Regions from separate parts of the Clostridium kluyveri DSM 555 genome, predicted to be linked through region 2. Evidence: riboswitches for the same ligand, from Rfam matches in the RefSeq annotation. Region 2 holds a riboswitch; each other region holds the start of a gene.
The links. A riboswitch is a leader RNA that binds a small molecule or an ion and turns the genes downstream of it on or off. The one in region 2 is predicted to bind S-adenosylmethionine.
Positions count from the first base shown of each region.

Region 1: linked by a shared signal. The riboswitch ahead of metK (methionine adenosyltransferase) and the one ahead of CKL_RS16215 (YbaK/EbsC family protein) in region 2 are both predicted to bind S-adenosylmethionine.
Region 3: linked by a shared signal. The riboswitch ahead of CKL_RS10680 (O-acetylhomoserine aminocarboxypropyltransferase/cysteine synthase family protein) and the one ahead of CKL_RS16215 (YbaK/EbsC family protein) in region 2 are both predicted to bind S-adenosylmethionine.

Region 1 is NC_009706.1:1,714,987-1,717,266, forward strand. It holds gene metK (methionine adenosyltransferase) at 1-1,081, opposite strand, end outside; SAM riboswitch class I at 1,223-1,336, opposite strand; gene CKL_RS08030 (CAP domain-containing protein) at 1,942-2,280, shown strand, end outside.
Region 2 is NC_009706.1:3,382,794-3,385,073, reverse strand. It holds gene greA (transcription elongation factor GreA) at 284-748, shown strand; SAM riboswitch class I at 892-988, shown strand; gene CKL_RS16215 (YbaK/EbsC family protein) at 1,098-1,574, shown strand; gene CKL_RS16210 (DUF4912 domain-containing protein) at 1,711-2,163, shown strand; gene CKL_RS16205 (glycoside hydrolase family 57 protein) at 2,275-2,280, shown strand, end outside.
Region 3 is NC_009706.1:2,219,013-2,221,292, reverse strand. It holds gene CKL_RS10685 (Ig-like domain-containing protein) at 1-680, shown strand, start outside; SAM riboswitch class I at 951-1,058, shown strand; gene CKL_RS10680 (O-acetylhomoserine aminocarboxypropyltransferase/cysteine synthase family protein) at 1,256-2,280, shown strand, end outside.

The DNA.
Region 1 (2,280 bases), 1.7 Mb from region 2:
ATATAGGTCTCCTTAAATTAAGTTCTTTTATAATAGCAGCGGGCCTTAAATCAAATACTTCATTTATAATTTCCACTATTTGATCATCGCTTATTGTTTTACCTGTACCAAAAGTATCTACACTTACAGATACAGGTGAGGCAACACCTATGGCATAAGCTATTTCTATTTCAATTTTATCTGCTATACCTGCTGCCACTAAATTCTTAGCTACCCATCTAGCAGCATATGCTCCTGACCTATCTACCTTTGTAGGATCCTTTCCTGAAAATGCTCCACCGCCATGTCTGCCATATCCTCCATAACTATCAACTATTATTTTTCTTCCTGTAAGTCCGGAATCTGCTTCCGGTCCCCCTTTTACAAATCGTCCCGTAGGATTAATCAAATATTTTGTATGGGAATCTAAAAGCCCACTTGGTATTGCTGCTTTTATAACTTTATCTATTATATCTTTTTCAATTTCATCATAACTTACATTATCTTCATGCTGGGAAGATACAAGTACAGTATCTATTCTAACAGGTTTTCCTTTTTCATACTCTACCGTAACCTGGGTCTTTCCATCAGGTCCTAAATACGGAATTATATTATTTTTTCTCACCTCTGAAAGCTTTTTTGCAAGCTTATGAGCTAATACTATAGGAAGAGGTAAATATTCAGGAGTTTCATTAGTTGCAAATCCAAACACTATTCCCTGATCTCCCGCTCCAATTGCCTCAATATTATCTTTTTCACCATTTCTAGATTCTAGAGAATCATTTACTCCAAGTGCAATATCTGAAGACTGTTCATCTATAGATGTTATTATGGCACAACTAGCTGCATCAAATCCAAATTTTGAATTACTATATCCAATATCACTTATGGTTTTTCTCACTATCTTGGGTATATCTATATAGGCTCTGGTTGATATCTCCCCCACTAAAATTACAATTCCAGTATTAACAACTGTTTCACAAGCAACTCTGCCATTCTCATCTTTTTCAATAATGGCATCTAATATGGCATCTGATATTTGATCGCAAATTTTATCTGGATGTCCTTCTGTAACGGATTCTGATGTAAATAATCTACTCATTTTTATTACCTCCAATTCATTACTCAATATAAAATAGCGAGTCAATTCTATATATTTTTCATTATCTTATGGGGTTTTAGGTTTACCGTTAAAATAAAAAACTTCCTTGAAGAAACTTCAGGAAGTTTTTATCCTAATCGTCTCTTATCTATCAGGCTTTTCATATTAATACCTGCTGGAATTAGCACCATGAAATAAAAATCTTCTGGTTGCCGGACATCATAGGGCCAGTCCCTCCGTCTCTCTTGATAAGAAATCTATATTTAATTAACTCATTTTTGATTTAAATACACTATAAAGCTTTTGAAATATTTTGTCAATATATTTTATTATAGATAATATATTTTGAATATTCCGATATATGAATATTCTTCCAAAAATATTCATAGAAATTAAATTTTATAGATTAATTATAATTTATAAATAAAATATAAAATTCTATATATATTTTTTTCAAAATATTCATATTAAATTGATATGTTTTAACTTACCATTTACTACTACTTAATCATGAATACACCTACTTAAATTTCACACTTTGATTATATTGTAAAAAATCTTATAACAAGGCTAATTCTACAAAAAGACTTTTCATTGGGGCATTATTAAAATATTACCTGTTATATGCATTAAAGGAAAAAATTATTGATTTTTATTCATATATATAGATGTATATAAAAAATATTACTTTAGTACCATAATATTCTGATAATTTTTAAAAATGTTTGTAATTCATTTATAAAATAGAATTAATTTATTCATATTTATTATTTATACTCTAAGATAAGTTTTTAATAAATATGTAAAAACTTAATATGAAATTTAATATGATTTCATAAAAATTTTAGGGGGTTTACTTTATGAATAAAAAAATCAAATTGTTAATTGCGTCACTAATTATTGCATCAGGCATACCAGCTGTTATTCCTACTATAGCAAAAGCAGCATCAAACACTTGCAGTAATCCAGTAGTACAACAAGTTTCATTGAAATGTAATTTAAGTAACTATTCTAATATTAAGAATTGTCTTAAAAATTGTACAGTTGTCACTTCAAAAAATGCTTGTAAAAATAATAATTCTACTACTAAACCGACAACAAACAACAATGAAACCAGTACTACTAAACCAACAGGGAATACCGGAAATACCGGAAACACCGGTAATACAGGAAATACTGGACAAACTTCCACTACCACT
Region 2 (2,280 bases):
AAGCATGTAGGTTGATAAAATGAAATTATTTTAGATAAATTTTCAATTAAGCCTATCTCTACTGCAGAGTAAAATTTAAAGAGCATATTAAAATAATCCATAATTGTAAGGTAAAGCAGGAATTAAACTATTCCTACTTTATTTGCCTTTCACTTGTTATTTATTTTTATATATCTTATAATAAAATAGTAAAGTAAATAACTGTATAAAGGTTTTTAAGTTTGTAGAAGTTTCATGATTTATAGAATAGAAACTTATAAAATTTGGAATGTAGGTGAGTTTTATGCAAGATGTAATTTTGACGGAAGCTGGTAAGAAAAAACTGGAAGAAGAATTAGAGTATTTAAAAACGGTGAAAAGAGTAGAAATAAAAGCTGCATTAAAAGCTGCTAGGGCACAGGGAGACCTTAGTGAAAATGCTGATTACAGTGCAGCTAAAGAGGATCAATCTATGACTGAAACTAGAATACAAGAACTTGAATATCAACTTAAAAATGCTGTAATAATAGAGAGCTCATTGGAAACAGATGTGTTTGATATAAATAGGACTGCTTTAGTAAAATTTTATGATGTAGACGAAGTTGAAGAAGTAACACTGGTAAGTTCTGTGGAATCAGATGTTAAAAATATGAGGATAAGTATAGAATCCCCTTTGGGAAAAGCTCTTTTTAGATTAAAGGTGGGAGATAAGGCAACAGTTATATCACCTGATGGAAACTATGACGTAGAGGTAGAAAAGTTATTATAATGAATATATTTAATAGCGGAATATTTTTATTACTACATAAGTTGTGGGAGTTTATATAGAGCTCCTTTTTTGTGCGAATTAGCAGCATTGATGTTGACAAATATTTGTTGTTTTGTTATCATGTATGAAATTAAATAGTAAAATTCTTATTTTGAGAGACGGAGGGACTGGCCCTATGATGTCCGGCAACCTGAATATTTAAGGTGCTAATTCCAGCAGGTATTACCTGAGAGATAAGAAAAATGAAGAAGTATGTAAAACCTCTTGTAGCTTATCTGCAGGGGGCTTTTAAAATTTTAATTTTTAAAGCTTATAATAAGAAATTTTAATAAAATTGGAGGAATTAAAGATGAGTGTAGAAAATGTCGTTAACTACTTTTTAAATAGAAATTTGGAGAATCCTGTATTTAAGCTTCCAGACAGTGGCGCCACTGTACAGCAGGCAGCGGAGACTATACATACAGACCCCAAATATATAGCAAAAACCTTGGCCTTTAAGATTAAGGATGAAGATATACTTATAGTTATGAGAGGAGATTTAAGAGTTAGCAATAAAAAATTTAAAAAGATTTTTAAAACTAAAGCTAAAATGTTAAATCATGATGAAGTTTTAGAGAATACAGGTCACCCTGTAGGGGGACTATGTCCTTTTGGCTTAAAGAAATCTTTAAAAGTTTACATAGATATTTCTGTAGAGAATTTTCCATATGTATATCCTGCAGCTGGCTCAAAGGAATTTGCTCTTAAGATAAATCCACAACAAATTAAAGAACTAGTAGATGGACAATGGATTGATGTATGTGAAGATGAAGCAAGGGATTCTTAGATCCAGGAATTTGCTTGTAACATGCTTTTTTCATATGAATGTTAAAAGAATTATAAAATTTTAGGACATATATTTTAATTTATAAGTGACATATTTGGAATTTATAGGTATAATGTAATTATTATTAATGAAGGGAGTGAATTCATTGAGAGGTGATGAAAAAACTTCTTTAGTGCTTATGGTTCAAAATTCTCATAGAATATTTTGTTATTATAATGTATCATCTATGACAGTAAAAGAATTTGAAGATAGATATGGAGAAGCACTATGGATAAACTCAAAACCAGTTATAAAGGTTTATTCTGTAGAAAATGGAATAGGTAAGAATATAAAGACAATATTGGTAGACCCCTTTGCAGATAGCTGGTATATAGATATTGAAAAGGATGATATGGATCTTTTTGTAAAGCTGGGCAGAATTATATCAGGTAACAAATTTGTTGAATTTGCAGTTTCAAATACAGTAACAACTCCAAGGAACAGCAAGTCTTTAGATAATTCTCTTTATTTTCTGGATGTTTCTCAAACTGATATATCCAATCTAAAGAAAGAGTTTTCTAATAACTTTACGAGAGGAAAAAAAAATTAAATATCCAGAATTAATATTCAAGGATGAAGGTGGATACAATAAATTTATAGATAAATATATGGAAGAGTTAGAGAATAAATATAGTTTAACTTCTTCTAGAGGAGGGCTAAAATGACT
Region 3 (2,280 bases), 1.2 Mb from region 2:
AAGTGGATGCATATGGAGGTATAGATAATTTAATATCCAAATTAAAATCATTGGGAATAGCTAATGTTTGTATTAAGTATAATGAAGGGGAAAGGGCTTCTGGCGGAGGCATGAATTTTAGAGAGGATTTTTTAAAGTATGTCAATAATTTTAAAGAAGCAGGATTTAAAGTAGGTACCTGGGGATATAACCATTTTGATGACGTTGAAGGAGAAGCTAATATAATAGTAGATGCCCTTAATAATAGCGATTATTATGTTTTTGATCCTGAAGATGCGGTGTCAGGTAAGACAGAACAAGCAGAAGAAATATGCCAGATTGTAAGGAGTAAATGTCCTAATGCTATTATTGGCTATACTACTTTTCCAATAGCAAGTTATCACCAGGATATACCTTATTCAGTTTTCAATAAATATTGCGATTTTGCTGCTCCGCAGTGTTACTGGGGAGAAATGAAATGGTCGGTCACTGCATGTATGGATAAAATGATTCAGGATTACCAATACTATGGTCTAGACAAGCCTATATATCCTTTAATACAAACCTATAATGTGGACTACAATGACTATGAAACTTATGCTGGGTATAAATTCAATTCTACTGGATTATGGTCCTTTGATGAGTTAGGCAGTACATGCCAGGATTTTTTAATCAGTGAAGGGGATAAGTTGAATAGTTAAACATGTGAGACAGGAATTACTATCCTGTCTCTTTATCCGAACGCTAGAATTGCTAATACTCCCATCTTCTTCAAAGTGGGAGATAAACACTGCTACGCGCCTGGATAAGTTCTTCTAAGGTTTAGATGGAGATAAGCAGTTCTCTACAGCAAACTCCACCTAAACCTAAGAATCACTTGATATGTTCTAATTTACTATTGACAAAATGATTAAAAAAGTATATTATTAACTACAAATTTAAAAGTTAATGATTAAAGTTCAAAAGAAAATTTCTTATCAAGAGTAGTGGAGGGACTGGTCCTATGATACTCGGCAACCTGAATATTTTTATATATTCAATGGTGCTAATTCCAGCAGGTTAAACCTGAAAGATGAGAGAAACAGTTAATATAACTTTCTATAGTTTCTCTGTAGAAAGTTTTTTTATTTGATTGGCTAGACAAACTGGAGGTCAAATTTTATTTATCATAGAGTTTTTTAAGTGTAATCTCTATGATATTTAGAATTTGGCCTCTTCTTTATTATATATAGTACTTTATGAAAGTATATCTAAATTTAGAAAAGAGGAGATTTTCATGAGTGAAAAATTTAAAATAGGAACAAGAGCAGTACAAGGAGGATATTCGCCTAAGTCAGGTGATCCAAGGGTAGCTTCAATAGTTCAAAGTACATCATATAAATATGACACTTTTGATGAAGTGGCAAATGTAGCGGCAGTGAGTGCAGATGTAACAGCATTAAATAAACAGGGAGGATATCTGTACACAAGAGTAGGAAATCCAACGGTGACAGCACTTGAAAAAAAATATGTAGAATTACAAGGCGGTGTTGAAGCAATTGCCACTGCATCGGGACAATCAGCAGTGGTCTATTCCATAATAAATATTGCAAATTCAGGAGATCAAATTATTGCAAATTCAAACCTATATGGAGGCACATACAACCTTTTTAACACAATTATACCTAAATTAGGAATTAATGTATCCTTTGTAGACCCCACAGCTTCTGAAGAAGAGATTTTAGAGGCAGCAACAGAAAATACTAAACTGATATTTGGGGAAACCATAGGAAATCCAGGACTTAATGTATTGGATTTTGATAAATTTTCTTCTGTGGCAAAAAAATTAGATATACCGTTTATCGTTGATAACACTATAGCAACACCTTATCTTATAAATCCCTTTGAGTATGGAGCAAATATAGTGGTTCATTCTACTACTAAATACTCAGATGGTCATGCAGTGTCCCTTGGAGGGATAATTATTGATGGAGGAAACTTTAATTGGGCAAATGGAAAATTTCCGGATTATACTACTCCTACTGGTCCCTACAACGTGATATTTGTCAATGAATTCGGAAAACGTGCTTTCTCAGGAAAATTAAGAACCAATTTAGTTGAAGAATTTGGTGCCGCGCCAGCTCCATTTAATGCATTTTTAACAAATATGGGATTGGAAACATTACATTTAAGAATGGAAAGACATTCATATAATGCTTTAAATCTAGCTAAATACCTTTCGAATCATCCTAAAATTCAGTGGGTTAGATATCCCTATCTGGAATGGGATCCAGAATATGAAAGAGCAGAAAAATATCTAAA